DNA from 4 places in the Staphylococcus sp. FSL K6-0223 genome. Region 1 is predicted to be linked to each of the others. Evidence: riboswitches for the same ligand, from Rfam matches in the RefSeq annotation. Region 1 holds a riboswitch; each other region holds the start of a gene.
The links. A riboswitch is a leader RNA that binds a small molecule or an ion and turns the genes downstream of it on or off. The one in region 1 is predicted to bind thiamine pyrophosphate.

Region 1 (3,220 bases):
AATTGATCAATCCAACGAAACTCAAAGCGCGCTTTACTAATTGCATCGTCGCGTTCTGTTGCCCCTGGTAAGCCTTTAGATAAATCTGCTGCATGTGCTGCAATTTTATAAGTGACCACACCATCACGTACGTCATCTTTATTTGGTAAACCTAAATGTTCTTTAGGTGTCACGTAACATAACATTGCCGTACCATGACTCGCAATTTGAGCAGCACCAATGGCAGATGTAATATGGTCATATGCTGGTGCAATATCTGTTACAAGAGGTCCTAATGTATAAAATGGTGCTTCTTTACAATAAAAATCTGCTAAATCTTGGTTTTCTTTAATTTTATGCATTGGAATATGCCCTGGACCTTCAATCATAACTTGCACATTATGTTTCCAAGCAATATCCGTTAACTCACCTAACGTTTTCAACTCCGCAAATTGACTTTCATCGTTAGCGTCATAAATTGAACCAGGTCGTAAACCATCTCCTAGAGAAATAGCAACATCATATTGACTTAAGATTTCACAAATCTCATCGAAGTGTGTATATAAAAAGCTTTCTTCGTGATGTGCAAGACACCATTGTGCAATAATTGAGCCACCACGAGAAACAATCCCAGTTAAACGATCAACAGTTAATGGAATATAGTGAAGACGTAATCCTGCGTGAATAGTAAAATAATCGACCCCTTGTTCAGCTTGTTCAATTAATGTATCTCTATACGCTTCCCATGTTAAATCTTCTGCCACCCCATTTACTTTTTCTAACGCTTGATAGATGGGCACTGTTCCTACTGGTACAGGTGAGTTACGTAAGAGATACTCACGAGTTGTATGGATATTTTTTCCTGTAGATAAATCCATAATCGTATCTGCACCCCAATGTGTGGCCCAAACTAATTTTTCAATTTCTGCTTCAATAGATGAAGACACAATAGAGTTACCAATGTTCGCGTTGATTTTTACAGAGAAGTTTTTACCAATAATCATTGGTTCAGATTCAGGATGATTGATATTATTAGGAATAATCGCGCGTCCTCTCGCAATTTCTTCCCTTACAAATTCTGGTTCCACTTGTTCTCTAATTGCTACAAATTTCATTTCTTTAGTGATAATCCCTTGTTTAGCGTAGTACATTTGTGTAACTGGTGTATCTTTACTGCCACGTCTTGGTTGATATTCGAATGGATGAGCTACATAGTTTTTATGTCCTTCTTTTGAAAAACCGTTATCAATCGATTGAATACGGCGACCTTCATAATGTTCAACGTCTTCACGTGCTTCAATCCATGCATCGCGAACCTTTGGAAGTCCGTGATTGATATCAACCACATAACTGTCATCATGATAAGGACCTGCTGTATCGTACACTACGACAGGTTCATTTTGAAAACTACGTTGTTCTAATTGGGTGTCAGAAAGTTCAATTTCTCGAAATGGTACAAAAATATCACTATCATTACCTTCACCTTTTTTAAAAATACGTTTACTTGCTGGAAAAGTTCTTTTAAAATTGATTTTTTCTTGTTTCATTAACAATGCCTCCTAAGTTAGGTTACTAGAAGGGTCTAAATATCACTGATTATATGATTCATAAAAAAGCATTCAGCTTAATACTGAATGCATAAGAATAAGTGAATATATACGAAAATATATGTAAGTATCATAATGAAGAAAATGATTCATCGTTAAATTGACCTTTTCATCAAATTATGAAAACATCCATATGTCATTGTAAAGTGACTCACTGGCTTCCCTACGCTAGTATTAACTAGATCAGGTTCAAAGGGTTGGAACATGATGTTCCTTTCAGCAATATAAAGCACCCCTAGCAGAGATTATTAAATTATAGGTTACTTAACCTATACTTATACAATGACTTAAAATTCCAAGAATATCAAGTCAATATATTAAATATTTTTTATAACTTTTAGACATCCGAAAGTCTAACTTCACACGACCCGAAGTCTTACTTAAAGATTGAAAAAGCAGCAACCACAAGGGTTACTGCTGTCCTATTTTTTTGACTTATCCTCCAAAGAACAAATCAATAAAGTCTCTACTTCTGTTTCTATCTTGTTTATAAAATTCGGTATATCCACAATTTTTACAAGTTATCGTCTTAAAATTATTATGTTGTACATCTAAAAATTTAGACAATCCTGATCCTGTTGCAGATAATGTACCTTCTTCTACTTCTGTATGACCACATTTTATACAACCTTGATTTTGATTTTCTGACATAATGAACCACTCCTCTATTATATTTGTTGTTAGCTTACATAATACAATAACCCCCAAAATTGGGGGTTATTCATTAAATTGATGTTTCATGTTTTTTATAACATCAATAAATATGGATTTTCAATATATTTAGCAAGTACTTTTAAGAAATCAGCTGCGCCTGCGCCATCTAAGATTTGATGATCGAAAGTTAAACTTAATGGGATACGAGAGACTTGTTTTACCTGATCTCCTTCAAGCACAAGTTCTTTAGCTAGAGCACCGACACCTAAGATACCTGTTTCACCTAAATTTAAAATTGGTGTGAAGTATTCGATACCACTTGCACCCATATTCGTAATTGTAAATGTCGCGCCACTAAGTTGAACGTCACCTGTATTTCCTTCCCGTACTGCTTCAGCTGATGTTTTAATTTCTTTTGCTAAAGTGCCAATACTTTTAGTATCTGCATTGTCAATGACTGGCACCATAAGACCATCTTCAAGTGATGTCGCAATACCTAAATGTACATCATCGTATTCTGTTAATTCACCGTTTTCATAACGAGCATTCATTGCGCCATATTCTTTAAGTGCTAGGACTACTGCTTTAGCTAATAAAGCTGTGACTGTCAATTTTACATCTTGATCTGCATCTTTTAATTCTTCAGATAATCGAGCTTTAAAGTCTAATAAACGATCTGCATTGACTTTGCGATGTAATGTTAATTGAGCAGTATTATTAAGACTTTGTCGCATATTTTGAGCAATACGTTGACGCATTGGATTCAGACCTTCACCAATGCTAGACACATCGAAGTTTTGTGGCGTTGAAGATGCATTTTCGTTAGACGTATCCGCTTCACCTTCATAATCATAGCCTTCTGAGTCTACACGTTGAATATCTAATTTTGTAATACGATCATTTCCACCTGTACCTTTAATTCTTGTGATATCAAGGTCCTTATCTTTAGCCATATTACGTGCTAATGGAGAGATAAAGAT
Region 2 (3,220 bases), 160 kb from region 1:
GTCGCGATATGCCCGACACGTGCAATATGTTGATCCGAAGCACGCTTACCAAAAATAGGTTTATAAAAGTCTAAAGTAAAGAGTGTTGTTGTACTGTTTAATGATCCAACAAATGAACTTAATATAGCTCCAAAAATAACTGCCCCGAATAGACCATAACCCCAATCAGGTAAAATCGCCTGAATCAATGCAGGATATGCATTATCATTAGATGTTATACCTCCGTTGAAATAATTATATGCAATAACACCAGGAATCACCGTAAAAATAGGACCAAATACTTTAAATAAACTTAAATATATCGCACCTTTTTGTGATTCTTTTAAATTCTTACCAGCTAAGGCTTTTTGTACAATCATTTGGTTCGCACACCAAAAGAATAAATTATTAAAGAACATACCAAAGAATAATGTTGGCCATGGAACAACATCTGAATCAATGGCCCCAAAAGCGTTTAGTTTTTCAGGCGTACGTTGGACCATGTGGTCGAATCCTTTTACAAAATTCCCATCACCTAAATGATGTAAACCTAAAATTGTAATAATCAAACCACCTATAATTAATCCGACACCATAGATTGAATCACTAAATGCGCTCAGTGACAAACCACCGATAAATAAATAGATAACACCTACTGCACCAATGACAAATGCAATAATAATCGTTGCTGTGGCATCACTTACTCCTAAGTATTCCCCAATACTAAACATTTTATTAAATACTAATGAACCAGAATATAAGACAACTGGTAAAAATGATACAACATAAGTGAAAATAAACAATATAGAAACGAAGCGTTTAGTAAAGGTACCATAACGCATTTCAAGTAATTCAGAAATGGTATCCACACCGTACCTTAAATATTTGGGTAAGAATATCCATGCAAGTAAGACAACGGCTACAGCAGCTGTGACTTCCCAAGCCATAACTTCCATACCCTTGCCATAACTTTGACCATTCTGTCCTACAATTTGTTCTGTAGATAGGTTGGTCATAATAATTGTTGAGGCAATCGTAAATCCTGTTAAACTATTGCCTCCCATAAAATAGCCACCTGCACTATCAGTCTTTATTTTCCTTGAACGCCAAAATGCATAAAGGCTGACTCCAATAACAACGGCTAAAAATAAAATAATTGCTAACCAATTCATAATAAATGTCGATCTCCTTATTTTTTAAAATAAAAAAACGTTAAACTTTCATTTAACGTTGGATAACTAATCTATTCTATGATGTACATGTCTTGTGCCTTATTTATTTTAAACACAGAATATCTAATTTTCAATTATCATATTTAAATTTATTATATAAATAAATTATATAAAATATTATCTTTAAATTTGATGATATTTTTTATGTTGTTGAATATTATATGGAAGCGCTTGACTTCTCATAATAGAAGTCATAAAGTGAAACTATAGTTAAATCATATGCACTAGGGGTGTTTTAAAACTGAGATGAGGTGTAACCTCAAACCCTTTGAACCTGAACTAGCTTATACTAGCGTAGGAAAGTGTCGTATAAAATAAGATGACCTGTTGAGATGTGTCAAACTGTTCTCAATAATGATATATCTATTTTAATGCAACTTTCCTAATGTGAAGGTTGCATATTTTTTTGCTGTAAATGAAGTAAATGGAGGCACGATATTTATGACGAGAACAGTATTAGTAACTGGAAGTAGCCGTGGTTTAGGAGCGGTCATTGCAAAAACATTAGCTAAACAAGGATTTGAAGTTATCATTAATTACAATCAAAGTCGTGAAGCAGCTGAACAATTAGCACATGAGATTGGTGAAAACGCCATTGCTTTACAAGCAGATGTCACACAACGTGACGAAGTCGATCGTTTAGTTAATGAGGCAACACATCATTTTGGAAAAATTGACGTTGTTGTCAATAATGCATTAGTTAATTTTAAATTTGATCCAAATGCGCAAAAGGCATTTAAAGACTTATCATGGGAAGACTACCAACAACAAATTGATGGTACACTAAAAGGCGCTTTTAATGTTACTCAAAGTGTCATTCCACAATTTATAGAGCGTGGTTCTGGCACCATTGTAAGTATTGGCACAAACTTATATCAACATCCTGTTGTACCATATCATGAATACACAACAGCTAAAGCTGGGTTGATTGGGTTCACACGTAATATTGCAGCCGAATTAGGGCAATATGGTATTACTGCTAATGTAGTGTCAGGCGGATTGCTTAAAACAACTGATGCTAGTGCTGTCACTACACCAGACGTTTTTGATTTAATTGCACAGACGACTCCATTACGTAAAGTGACTACCCCACAAGATGTTGCTAATATGGTCGCTTATTTAAGTAGCGAAGCAGCAGATGGTATGACTGGTCAAAATATTACTGTCGATGGTGGTTTAACCATGAATTAATATATAACTGGTCTTCCTTATCTTAGAATAGAAATAAAATAAACATTGGAGTGAGAAATTAAATTGACTCATCAACATCAACTTCATCTCGGCGTATTAATCTATGGATGTGGTCATCATCAAGCTGCTTGGCAACTTCCCAATTCAAGTATTGAACGTATCGGTGATATTCAATACTATCAAGAATTAGCTCAGTTATCTGAAAAAGGGTTGTTAGATGTAGTCTTTTTCGCAGATAATCAGTCTTTTATTCCTAGCTATACTTCTATGCCAAGTTTTTGGTTTGATCCACTGATTAACTTAACTGCTATATCTCAAGTCACACAACATGTTGGATTAGTTCCTACCATTTCAAGTACATTTTCTAATCCATTCACTGCAGCACGTCAGTTACTTAGTTTAGAACATATTAGTGGTGGACGAGTGGGATGGAATTTAGTCACTTCCATGACAGATGCCGAAGCTCAAAATCACAGCATGGAACATCTACCCAATCATGATGAACGCTATAAAAAAGCTGAAGAGTTTGCTCAAGTCATGAATGGATTGTTTGATTCTTGGCATACTGAAGATTTCAAACCCAATCGGCATCATCATACAATGATAAATCGCAATATCAAACCGCTTCACCACAATGGCAAATATTTTCAAGTTGATGGACCATTAACAACACCAAGTAGCATTCAGGGAAAACCTGTGGCCATGCAAGCAGGTGCATCTAAACAAGGTATTGCATTAGCTACAAAATATGCAGATGCAGTATATTCTGTTTCTTGGAATATGAAGCAAGCAAAACGGTATCGCGAGCGCTTAGATAG
Region 3 (3,220 bases), on a different contig from region 1:
AAAGGTTAAAACATTGGTTTCTGAAGCTGCAATCGCTTGTGATTGAATATCTTCATTGTCAAATTTACCAGTACCTAATAATAAACGAGATTGTAATTCTAAATTTCCAATTTTAAACATTTTATCCGCCTCCAACAATTTCTAATAATTCTAATCGATCATCTTCTCTAACAGTATGTTCATGATACTTATCTTGTTTAATTAATTCTTTATTGAATTCAACGATAACGCGCTTAGGATCTAATTCTAGTGCTGTTAAAACATCATAAATTGATTGTTCTTGGTCAAAGCTGAATGAGTCTCCGTTAATAATACACTTCATAATTGTTCCTCCTTTTCACACTAAAGCTTGAGTAACGAGGTGGTTTAATGCCAGAAATTAACCAATTTGCTATATCGCGTCCAATTACGGGAGATAATAAAATCCCATTACGATAGTGTCCTGTAATAACGAACAAGCCATCATCAATTTGATCCATCATTGGCATTTCATTATTCGTGTAAGGACGAACACCTGACCATTCTTTTAGAACACGACTATTCTTAAGTTCTGGAACACGAGCGCTTGCATGATCTAAAAGCCAATTTAAACCGCCTTCTGATGTGCCTACAGAGTAATTGTTAAATTCACTTGTTGCTCCTATTAAGAAACGATTGGGTTGTTTTGGAACGATATAACATCCATTAGTCATAAATAATGTCTCTTTAAGATCTAGTTCATCATTTTCCAGTAATAGAACTTCGCCTTTAACTCCAATGACTTCTCTAGGAAGAGAGTAGTTTTTTAATAATTGAGAGGACCAAGCACCACTTGCAACGATCACTTTATGTGCTTCAATAGGTGACATTTGGTCAGTACACACAGCGTAGTAGCCATTTCTTCTATCAATCGATTGAACCTCTTGGTGATAATATCGTGTGATGTGATGTTGTTGTAACGATTTAAACAAAGCTTTCGTGTATTTATTAGCATTGATTTGACCATCATTTGGTATATGAATTGCGCCATAAGCTGGTTCAACATTCCCATTGGTAAGCTGTATAAGTTCATCATTGGATAGTAGTTTGACACTAGAATCCATTTGTCTAAGGAACTCATATTGACGTGTGAGTGATTCGAGGTCATCTTCTTGGTTAGCAATCTTAATAAGTCCTGAATCTTTGAACTGTATGTCGATTCCAGTCTCATTTAATAAAGATTCGCTTAATTTAGGAAACATCCCACGCGATTCAATGGCTAATTTATATAAATCGTTATCTTCAGTAAATTCATTTTGTGCTCCTAACATGCCTCCAGCTTTATATGAAGCATGTTTACCTGGAACATCTCGGTCGATGATCGCGATGTCATAATTTGTTGCGCTTAACTGTCTAGCAATTGACATACCTATGACACCAGAGCCAATAATAAGTACATCATGCATGTTGCAACCACTTCCTTCTTAATTCCTTAATTTCTTTTAAAGACGCATTCATAAAAAATGAAATAGCACAAATACCATCAAATCCATATTCCAACTTTAAAATCGTATGTTCAGAAATTCCTCCTATAGCATAAATAGGTATAGGTAGATTTAATGCTTCTACGATTTCATCATGTGAACGTGGCGCGTCATGCGGATGTGAGGGAGTAGGGAAAATATGACCGTAAAAAACATAATCAAGTCCTTCATCTATACATGTATAAATAGTATCTATGCTATGTGTGGACATACCCACTTGGATTTCTGGATGTGATTTTTTATATGCAAAAGCTGTTTTAACATTTTCTTTAAAATGAATACGACTAAGGTTTAATTCTTCTAATAATGCCGTGTCACTATGAATAATCATTTTATCCTTAGGAAAACCTTGGTTAATGAGTTGAATCAAAATCTTCTTTAATTCATTTTTTGGCATAGACGTTCGAAATAATAGGGCATCAATGCCTTCCTCGATATTTAAGAAGTGTTCTAAGTCTTGTGTTGTAAGTGTCTTATCGTAAGTTATTGCGATAAATATGTGCATCACCTCAAATTTATAAATAAAAAAACGCTACCTCCCTGAATGGGAAATAGCGCTTAAATCATCTATATAAGTCCTAAAACTCTCTTGTCGCCACTTCCCTACGCCAGTATGAACTGGATCAGGTTCTAGGAATTATAAAGTCACTTCTTTACTCTCAGCCCTAAACAAAGGCACTTCCAGTGGATTGATATGAAATTGTATCAAAAAAATTTCAAACGTTTTCTTTGAATTCAGTTTACTATTTTTAGGAATATTCTTCAAACTTCTTTAGCTTTTATTAATCATATTCAATTTATGCATAAAATTACATATATGCTTCATATAATGAATAAAAAATAATTACTTTAATGTTTTAAGCTACTCAATTTTATAAAAAATATGGTTTTAGACACCATTATATAAGTGAATCTAAATCACATGCTTAAAACTGGAGATTCCAGTAAAATATACGAAAAATATACATTTTTTAAAGAAATTTCGTCTAAACTATTGTAACCGTTTTCACAACGTGCTATATTATATAAAAATTGTAGTGCTACAACTTAAAAAAGTTGTTCTAAAAAGGGTAGTTTTAACAGTCATCGCAGGGAATTTCTGAAACTTAACGACATCTTATATAGAAACAACATAATTTAAATGGAAGTAGGAAACAAATATGAATGAAAAACGCAGTAATGTACGCTGGTATTTTGCAATTGGGTTCTTCCTCATCGGCGTAATTGCATATATGGATAGGTCTAATATTTCATATATTGCAGCTCCAATGATGAAAGATTTAGGTATGACAAAAACACAATTTGGTTTATTAGCCTCATTTTTCTCACTAGGTTATGCATTTATGCAAGTGCCTTCTGGAATGTTAGCTGAGAAATTTGGTCCTCGTAAAATGATTACTATAGCGCTCGTATGGTGGAGTGCATTCACAATTTTGACAGGTATGATTAAACATCACGGTTTATTATATTTTGTAAGATTTTTATTCGGAGTGGGTGAAGCCCCAATGTACCCATCGAATGCCGTATTTAACTCATTTTGGTTTGCTAAAAATGAAAAAGGAAGAGCTTCAAGTGCTCTTTTAGCTGGGTCTTATTTTGGACCAGTACTAGCACCGATTATCACAATTGCAATTGTTAATGCCTTTAACTGGCAAGCAGTATTTTATATCTTTGGTGCAGTTGGTATTGTTATGGCTATCTTATGGGCAATCATTGCT
Region 4 (3,220 bases), on a different contig from region 1:
CATTGCAATTAACATTAACAGTAAAATTGGTGTGATGAAAATTGATAACAATAGACCGTGAATCATAATATTGATAAATTCAGTTAAGAATTTAAAGAATAAAATACTACCCATGAAGAGCTGTAAGTAATAAAATTTATTTCTTAAATAATAAGTTAAAGTTGTAGCAATAAAGATGATGATTATGAATAGTAATAATATGAGTGTGACCCACTCTACTACATATTGCGTTTGAGAAAGTTCCCATTCTCCTGATAAGAATAGGGCGTTGCGGTTATTAAATTCAAGAAATGTAAAGAATAAAATAACAGCACCACAGAACAACTCAACATACATTGGTTTAATCCATTTTGGCTTTCTCATCCAATTAGGAATATCATCTTCTTGAATATCTACAATATTTTTAACTTTTTCCTTAAATTTATCTCTTTTAGCTCTTATTTTATCTAAATCTACACTTCTTCTAGTCTTACGTGCATATTCTGTTGTCTTATCTTGTAGTTGTTTTAAGTGAACTTTAGTTTGATTAGATACGTTTCCTTTATTAGTTCTAGAAAGTTCAGGTTCTTCCTCGCCTAACTCTTCTTTAGTTAATGGTAATGATCGTCTTAAGAATAAGAAATTCCATATAGACATCTGTCCTAATAACCACATAATAATGAAGAATGTGTTCACACTTAAAATATCTATAGATTCAATTTCATTCGCATCTATACGTCCGTATAAAGAAATTTGTGTAATCAAATAACTAATACCATATGTCACGATAATCCACATATAATGACTTTTACGATTATTTTTATTTAATTCATCTTTATAAACAATGTATCCGATGTGAACGATGAACGGTATAATAAACACAATTGCGAAGAAACCATAAACTTGAGTCATTAATATTAGTGTAATAATAAAATACATAATACCAATAACTAAGAAGAAAATGGATATGTCATAGTCATATTTAATAGTTCTGAATAAAGTATGACCTAAAAGCATAACTAAGATACCAAACAAAATAATAATAATGGCACTTATAACTGGGAAACTACCTATAAACCTACTCATCACTTTTATAATTTCAGCGAAGAATGCATTAAGAAATTCCCATACATTATGTACATGAGTATTAACTTTTTTATCACCATTAAATTGTTTAATCAATGGCAAGTTAATTAGAATGATGAGACCTGTGAAAAGTGAAACGATACCGATAATGTAGCTAAATATGATCTCGGTGTGTTTCCTAAGAAAAGACATACTGTTCACCTCAAACGTTATTATATATGAAGATTTTCTAATTGTCTTTAAATTAACCATGAAATACGTCTATAGACCTATTAGGGTTTATCTATAGAATAACGGGGTAAAGTTGTTGTGTAAACAATTATTCCTATTTAAGGGGTGGAAATACTATGGGAAAAGAAGAATTCGAAAAGAAATCTGCTGAAAAAGCTAAAGAGGCAGAAGAAAAACTAAAAGAACAAAATGAAGAAAAAACTGATGATATTGAACAAACGAAAAAAGATGTACAAGATACATTAGATTAATTACTATAAATATTTGCCATTGAAAAGCTCTCAAAGTTTATACTTTGAGAGTTTTTTATAAAGAACTTTATTAACTTATTTATCCATATCTTTAAACAACCTTGACAATACAATAGAAAAATCATACATTTAATTTAAATTAAAATATCGACGCACTAGGGGTGTATATTTACTGAGATGAGGAAATCCTCAAACCCTTCGAACCTGATCTAGCTAGATACTAGCGTAGGAAAGTGTAGTTAACTATAGAATCTGATGAACTTACTTCATTAAGATATATCTTCTGACGCACAACTTTCCTAGGGAGGGTTGTGCGTTTTTTTAGGAGGAGACACAATGTCAAAAGGTTTAAAACTATCAGAAATACTTGTAACTGTATTAATATCTGTAGTCTTCGCAATCATCTATAACTTATGGTGGTTCTTCTACAATATTACACAAGTTGCAGGTATTCACCTAGAGCAGCTTACATATGGTGTTTGGTTTATGGCAGCAGTAGTTTGCTACTTAATAATTCCAAAACCAGGTATCGCAATCTTAGCTGAACTAGCTGCAGGGGCTGGCGAAACAATTGTCATGGGTAAATTTGATATACCTACAATTATCTATGCTTTATTACAAGGTGTAGCATGCGAAATTATCTTCGCAATTTTTAAATATCAATCTCGTTCTGCGGCAGTAGCAATGCTTGCTGGTTTGGTCACTGCACTCGCCACTTTCCCAGTAGATTATTTTTACGGTTACTTAAATGAAGTCGCGGGATGGAACTTATTCTTATTCATTCTATTCCGATCAATTAGCGGAATTGTTATCACAGGATTAGTGTCCTATTGGCTTGTTAGAGCACTTGATAAAACGGGAGTTACTAAACTCTTTAGACCAGCTTCTAAACATGACTACGATAACCTATAAGGGGATTTTTTAATTGTTAAAAGTAAAAAATTTACGTTTGAAATACCCTAACGGGGATAGAAAAATTTTTGATAACTTAAATATAGAGATTAATGATAAGGAAAAAGTGCTTTTACTCGGCCCATCAGGGTCGGGTAAAAGCACATTACTTAATGTACTAAGTGGTATTGTTCCTAATTTAATTGAACTACCAATGAAATATGATGAATTACATGTCGATCAACAAAGTGGTGTCATTTTCCAAAATCCTGATACACAATTCTGTATGCCTAAAGTATATGAAGAGTTAGCTTTTGTGTTAGAGAACCGCAAAATCCCTCGTAGTGAAATGGATAATGAAATTAAAAAAGCACTTGAATCTGTAAATCTTAACGTTTCTGACCAAACTTATGTAAATCAACTAAGCGGAGGTATGAAGCAGAAGTTAGCTATCGTAGAAACCATTTTACAAAGAGCGGAAACCTTATTCTTAGATGAACCAACTGCTATGTTAGATGTTCAAGCAACTGAGGATTTATGGAAGAAATTAATAGAATTGTGGGATGAACAAACAGTATTAATCGTCGAACATAAGGTTGAACATATTTGGCAACATGTCGATCGCGTACTATTAATGAATTATGAAGGAAAAATCATAGCTGATGATACTCCTCAACACATTCTTAATGACTACGAACATTTATTAACTGAGTATGGCGTGTGGCATCCTAAAGCCTGGAATTATGCGCCACGTCCTATTAAACTAGATATTCAACCTTCCA

Region 2: another riboswitch for thiamine pyrophosphate. It lies ahead of MHI13_RS01460 (3-oxoacyl-ACP reductase); the one in region 1 lies ahead of thiC (phosphomethylpyrimidine synthase ThiC).
Region 3: another riboswitch for thiamine pyrophosphate. It lies ahead of MHI13_RS20000 (thiamine phosphate synthase); the one in region 1 lies ahead of thiC (phosphomethylpyrimidine synthase ThiC).
Region 4: another riboswitch for thiamine pyrophosphate. It lies ahead of MHI13_RS14520 (ECF transporter S component); the one in region 1 lies ahead of thiC (phosphomethylpyrimidine synthase ThiC).

The regions. Positions count from the first base shown of each region.
Region 1 covers NZ_JBBOYX010000001.1:152,852-156,071, reverse strand. Annotated here, with positions in the region: gene thiC (phosphomethylpyrimidine synthase ThiC) at 1-1,526, opposite strand, end outside; TPP riboswitch at 1,730-1,833, opposite strand; gene MHI13_RS00700 (zinc ribbon domain-containing protein) at 2,022-2,237, opposite strand; gene MHI13_RS00695 (dihydrolipoamide acetyltransferase family protein) at 2,333-3,220, opposite strand, start outside.
Region 2 covers NZ_JBBOYX010000001.1:307,961-311,180, reverse strand. Annotated here, with positions in the region: gene MHI13_RS01465 (solute:sodium symporter family transporter) at 1-1,151, opposite strand, end outside; TPP riboswitch at 1,428-1,529, shown strand; gene MHI13_RS01460 (3-oxoacyl-ACP reductase) at 1,653-2,402, shown strand; gene MHI13_RS01455 (LLM class flavin-dependent oxidoreductase) at 2,466-3,220, shown strand, end outside.
Region 3 covers NZ_JBBOYX010000003.1:552,824-556,043, reverse strand. Annotated here, with positions in the region: gene MHI13_RS20015 (thiazole synthase) at 1-120, opposite strand, end outside; gene thiS (sulfur carrier protein ThiS) at 122-322, opposite strand; gene thiO (glycine oxidase ThiO) at 306-1,424, opposite strand; gene MHI13_RS20000 (thiamine phosphate synthase) at 1,417-2,007, opposite strand; TPP riboswitch at 2,086-2,195, opposite strand; gene MHI13_RS19995 (MFS transporter) at 2,663-3,220, shown strand, end outside.
Region 4 covers NZ_JBBOYX010000002.1:748,334-751,553, forward strand. Annotated here, with positions in the region: gene auxA (lipoteichoic acid stability factor AuxA) at 1-1,257, opposite strand, end outside; gene graF (glycopeptide resistance-associated protein GraF) at 1,413-1,547, shown strand; TPP riboswitch at 1,695-1,796, shown strand; gene MHI13_RS14520 (ECF transporter S component) at 1,884-2,459, shown strand; gene MHI13_RS14525 (ABC transporter ATP-binding protein) at 2,473-3,220, shown strand, end outside.